DNA from 2 places in the Shewanella sp. BC20 genome. Region 1 is predicted to be linked to the other one. Evidence: riboswitches for the same ligand, from Rfam matches in the RefSeq annotation. Region 1 holds a riboswitch; the other holds the start of a gene.

Region 1 (3,083 bases):
CTGGCTGATTTGTTTTGAGTGTTCAGTAAATTCACAATGAAGACTCGCGAATAAAGCGCTCGCTTACGTCAGGCTTATTTCGCGTTACTTTGGGATTTGAGTCGTAACCACACAATGCTTAAGACAAACAGCACGCCACAAGTCAGCAGTCCCGCATTCACCGATTCTGTAAAGCCAAGCACCACATAACCCACCATACTGATCAGCGCCACAATCACAGCGTAAGGCAACTGAGTCACAACGTGGTCGATATGGTGACAGCTCGCGCCAGTTGACGACAAAATCGTAGTATCCGAAATCGGTGAGCAGTGATCACCAAATACCGCGCCCGCCAAAACCGAAGCCAGCATAGGTAACATCATGGCTGTATGGCTGCCCATCGCCATATCCGCGGCAATCGGTAGCATAATACCGAACGTGCCCCAACTGGTGCCGGTAGAAAACGCCGTTAGACCCGCTAACACAAACATCAACGCAGGTAAGAAGGCAAAGGGAATGTTGCCTGTGGCGAGGCTTGCCATAAACTTACCGGTTTCAAGCTGGCCAATCACGCCGGCAATGGTCCAAGCAAATAACAGGATGTAAATCGCAGGCAGCATAGAGCGAGCGCCCTGCACCACGCCTTTGACGACCATCGACTTTTCAACGCCTTGCACTAGGTTAAGTACCAGCGCAACTGCTAAACCAATCAGGGCACCAAAGAACAGTGATGAACTCACATCGGTTTTTTCAAAAGCTGAAATAATATTAAATTCAATACCTTCTTTCGCTAATACCTGGGCACCGCTGTCGATCATAAAATACAGGGTCGCAAATACCAGCACGGTAATAGGTAAGAATAAACCGAGGATTTTTCCCGTTTCGGCTTCGGGTAAATCGGCATTCGCCCCGGGTGGTAATCCTTTATTCTCATCATATAAATTACCGCGCTGCGCATTTAATTCATGCTCACGCATAGGGCCAATATCTAAGCCCATAAATGCAACACAAAGTAGTAATAATAAAGAGAAAATAGCGTAGAAATTCATAGGGATCATTTGAATAAACACACTCAAATGACCAGAATCAGCAAAACCGTGGGCGGTTAATATGCCGCCGATTAGCGCAATAATATAAGCGCCCCAACTGGATACCGGCGAAATAACACAAACTGGCGCCGCCGTTGAATCTAATAAATAGGCTAACTTAGCGCGAGAAATATAATAACGGTCGGTGACGGGCCTTGCGACAGAACCCACGACTAAGCTATTGAAATAATCGTCAATAAAGACAACACAGCCTAAAAACATGGTCAGTAATTTGGCATCGCGTTTATTGCGAATATGCAGGCGCGCCCAATCGGCAAATGCCCTAGCACTACCACTAACGGTAATTAATGCCGTGATCATCCCTAATACAATTAAAAAGCCGAGAATGTATAAATTCCAAGAATTTACGCCATCTTCTGACCAAAAAAGTCCTTTTACACTGTTAACTAAAAACTCACCGCTGGCCACAGGTGAAAATTGATTGAGTAATAATACCCCAATCACAATACCTAAACCGAGGGAAAGGAGAACGCGGCGAGTGAAAATCGCCAACACAATTGCGACCACAGGCGGCAGCAGAGAAAGTGCCGAATCGGCGTAACTTACTACAGTCATTGATTATTTCTTCGTCAAAATACGAATGGAGGGCGACTGAACTGGTGGGAAAAGGCAATAGATACCCAAGATCACCTGTCCTATCAGTAGCGCTCCATAGTAACTATTCCTAATATCCGTATCAGAAAATACTATGGCAGTGTTGTACCTATTCGGCACAACCCCAGCAGTTGATCGTGATAAATCAAACCACTTCGGCACCAAATCCTTTCGTGAACGATCAACGGAATCACCCTACTGATCACTACTGATATTTGGTGCGCCTCTACTTCTAAGAACGCCCTTGCACGGGCGTGAGGCACATAAAAACATAAGCGGCTAAGCAGTTGCCACCGCAAAGCCGCTTACTTTGACTTAGATCACAGATAAAATCAACCTAGAGTTGCAATCAACTCTGGAACGGCGTCGAACAGGTCAGCTTCGAGACCATAATCGGCCACTTGGAAGATTGGCGCTTCAGGATCTTTGTTTATTGCCACAATCACCTTAGCGTCTTTCATCCCAGCTAAATGCTGAATCGCACCCGAAATCCCCACGGCGATGTAGAGGTTTGGTGCCACAATCTTCCCGGTTTGCCCCACTTGCAGATCGTTAGGCACAAAGCCTGCGTCAACCGCGGCGCGAGATGCCCCAACAGCAGCACCGAGTTTGTCCGCCAATTGCTCTAACATACCGAAGTTTTCACCGCTGCCCATACCACGGCCACCAGAAACGATAATGCCCGCATTACCTAACTCTGGACGCGCAGAAACGGTCAATGATTGAGACACAAACTGAGTCTTGGCTTCAAACACTTTATCTAAGGTGGTAACTGCAGCACTGTTGCCCTGCGCCGCCGCATCGAAGGCACTGGCACGGACTGTCATCACTTTAATCGCGTCATGGCTTTGTACTGTCGCTAAAGCGTTACCTGCGTAAATCGGGCGAACAAAGGTGTCGCTGCTCACTACGCCAATCACTTCAGAAATTTGCGCAACGTCTAACAAGGCAGCCACACGTGGTAGCGTATCTTTGCCAGCGCTCGATGCTGCAGCGAGGATATGGCTGTAGTTTGGTGCTAAATCCACCAGCAATTTAGCTACGTTTTCGGCTAAATGCGCTTCATAGGCGCTGTTATCGGCGACCAATACTTGAGCGACGCCTTGTAGGGCTTGCGCAGCTTGCGCCACGGCGCCACATTGGTGGCCAACCACCAATACATGTACATCATCACCAATTGCACGCGCTGCGGTGACAACCTTTGCGGTATCCAGTTTCAGTGCCGCATTATCGTGTTCTGCTAATACTAAAATGGCCATTTAGATCACCTTCGCTTCATTCTTTAACTTTTCAACCAGCTCAGCTACAGACGCAACCATGATACCCGCTTTACGTTCGGCAGGCGGCGTCACCTTCACCACAGTTTGATGGGCTTTTAGCGTCACACCTAAATCCGCAACA
Region 2 (3,083 bases), on a different contig from region 1:
ATCAGAGCCGGTTTTATCTAGGGTCAGTGATACGTTAACTTCTGAAGTGGTGATCAAATCCACACTGATCTTATGCCTTGCCAGTGTGGCAAAGGTTTCTGCCAAGAAGCCCTGAGCATGCAACATTTGCAGGCTGTGTAAATTGAGTAGCGTTTGGTCGCGGCGCAGTGCAACAGCACGAAACACGGGCGCATCTTCAACCTGATGACGGATCCAAGTGCCGCCCTTTTCAGGCTCCTTACTCGAGCCGACAAACACTTGAATTTGTTGGCGCACCGCAGGCAGAATCGTCGCAGGGTGCAGCACTTTAGCACCAAAAGTCGCCATTTCGGCGGCTTCGTTAAAACTGATTTCGGCAATGGGATGGGCGTTTGGCGCAAGACGCGGATCGGTCGTGTAAATCCCAGCCACATCGGTCCAAATCTCAACCGCAGAGGCTTTTAAGGCTTCGGCTAACAGTGCCGCGGAATAGTCGCTACCGCCACGGCCAAGCGTGGTGGTTTGTCCGGCCTCATTTGAACCAATAAAGCCTTGAGTCACAATCACTTGCTCAGATAACAGCGGCAGTAAATGCTCAGAAGAGAGAAGCGCAATTTGCTCAACCTGTGGCTCAGCACGGCCAAAATGACTGTCGGTGCGCAGCACTCGGCGCACATCGAAGGCACTCGAGTTGGCGCCTTTTTCGCGCAATACCGCCGCAAATAATGCCGACGAACACTGCTCACCAAGGGACAATAACTCATCCATGGTGGCCTTGCTGCGTTGGGATGCTAGCGCTTCGCTCAATACCGCCATACGACTTAACAGTTTATCCAATGCCGCGGCTACGTCGTTGGGGCGACCCAGTTTATCTAAGATAGCGTATTGAATTTGCGCGATTTGCTTTAAGCGCTGTAAACGACCATCGTCGTTCATCGACTCTTGAGTAAGTTCAACCAAGAGGTTAGTCACGCCACTGGAGGCGCTAACCACCACTAAACGGCAATCGGGATTGCCCAGTACGATATCGGCGCAGCGATTCATTGCACCGTAATCGGCGACTGAGGTACCACCAAATTTTGCGACAACAAGAGACATTATCGTACCTCCGCAGAAGCAGAAGACACGGCACAAACTAGGATAAGATCTTGATTAACTAACATGATTACGCTCCGAACCAACTTCGTTCGAAGAGCCTGGTGCTCAATGATACGCACCCCAATAGAAGGGAAACAGCAATCGTCACCAGAAGCTCTCCACCAATTACAGGTGACAATCGTTAGGATTCAGCCTAAGCGACCGACATAAACATGCAGCAACCACATCTATGCCTCGGCGTTAATCTCCCTCATCAATCATCGCTGGAGTTTGTGCTCCTCTGACTGACTACCTAGTTAACGCTCCTCTTCTGTTCCTTTCCGCCGGAAAGGGACGAAAAAAGTAGCAATAAACCCCTAATGAAGTCAATGCTAATTTCACATCGCATAAACAAATTCAATAAACGCTTTTAAAAACAATGAGCAATTTAGCGGTAAAGCCAAAGCAAAAATGGTGGCGAGGTATCATGCAGGCATTAACATGATTAAAAAATAACCGACCTAGCCTTGCCCTTTACAGGCAAAGCCGGATAAGAAAAATAGCAATAAACTCGCGCGGCTTAGGTCGCTAGATCCGGCAGTTCGTAAACCAAACGCACGTGATCATTAAACAGGCCTAAACACACTTCATCATGCCCGGTGATGGTGCAAGGCACTAAACTCACCTCGCCCTTTTCCACCATGTAGATGGCATATTGATTAAACTTTTTCCCCAACTGCAGCGCCATGCTTCTATCGACAAATACGGCCCAGCTCTTTTCCATATGTGATAAATCTGGCGATGCGCCCACCATTGCACGATAGGGGCTGCCGATTAATTCAATATCACGGAGAAGTTGGCGGTCGAGTAAACGGTTTTGGCTGGGACTGAGGAGGGTTGAAGCGGGATTATGGGCGGTAATTACAGCAAAGGAAAAATCACAGGATAATGCTTGAGTAAGCAAAAACAACGGCTTCTGGTAATGCTGCCACAAATCTTGAGTCATGTTGTCCATTGGTAGTCTAGTCGAAAAATGAACCCGAGTTAGTGTAGCAGAGCGCCTCCAAAATCCAAAGAGGCGTGAACTAGGTCACAAGAATTAAAAATACATTAGTTATACTAATCAATGACTAAAGTAAATATCATGGTAAATCAGGGCCTCATCCAGAAATTTGTTAACATTTCATTTGTTAACAAATGCCTAAAACGAGTACAATGACGCCATTGGCTAGTTGAGCAGATAACATTAAGTTTGCTTAATCTTGACAAGGGTTTGTTAGATTCCTCTGTGAAATCACCCAAGGCTAGCCAGACATCTTTTAAAATGTGTTCTACATTTGAGTTATCATTTAAACATTTTAAAAAAAACAATAGTTAAGGAACTATTTATAACTATTGCTTATCGAAGTTGATACTGGTTACGTTTTATCGTATTACACTTTAAACGTGCACTTTATATACATCCTGATGTGTCGCCGTAAAGATCTTTCCTTTGAAGCACAGAGCAGTTAGAGGAAGTATCAACATTTTATGAATATAAGGATCCGATGTAAGCGGTCCTTATGGTTAGAATAAAATTGGTTAAAATTTAGGTAATTAATATGCAAAATCCGCACATTCTGATCGTTGAAGATGAAGCCGTTACCCGTAACACGCTGAGAAGTATTTTCGAGGCAGAAGGGTATGTGGTAACTGAGGCCAATGATGGCGCAGAAATGCATAAGGCTATGCAGGAAAACAAAATTAACCTAGTGGTTATGGACATTAACCTACCAGGTAAAAACGGTCTGTTGTTGGCACGTGAATTACGTGAAATCAACAACATCGGTCTGATCTTCCTGACAGGCCGTGACAACGAAGTCGACAAAATCCTTGGACTTGAAATTGGCGCGGACGATTATATTACCAAGCCGTTCAACCCACGTGAATTGACGATTCGTGCTCGCAACCTTCTGACTCGTGTGAATAGCGCTGGTAACGAAGTCGAAGAAAAGAGCTCTGTCGAATACTACCGTTTCAACGATTGG

The links. A riboswitch is a leader RNA that binds a small molecule or an ion and turns the genes downstream of it on or off. The one in region 1 is predicted to bind lysine.
Region 2: another riboswitch for lysine. It lies ahead of lysC (lysine-sensitive aspartokinase 3); the one in region 1 lies ahead of CBX96_RS08840 (Na+/H+ antiporter NhaC family protein).

The regions. Positions count from the first base shown of each region.
Region 1 is NZ_NHRI01000006.1:185,842-188,924, reverse strand. Features, by position in the region: gene CBX96_RS08840 (Na+/H+ antiporter NhaC family protein) at 75-1,643, opposite strand; lysine riboswitch at 1,723-1,919, opposite strand; gene CBX96_RS08835 (electron transfer flavoprotein subunit alpha/FixB family protein) at 2,015-2,941, opposite strand; gene CBX96_RS08830 (electron transfer flavoprotein subunit beta/FixA family protein) at 2,942-3,083, opposite strand, start outside.
Region 2 is NZ_NHRI01000015.1:95,333-98,415, forward strand. Features, by position in the region: gene lysC (lysine-sensitive aspartokinase 3) at 1-1,077, opposite strand, end outside; lysine riboswitch at 1,221-1,395, opposite strand; gene CBX96_RS15700 (DUF3293 domain-containing protein) at 1,637-2,071, opposite strand; gene arcA (two-component system response regulator ArcA) at 2,658-3,083, shown strand, end outside.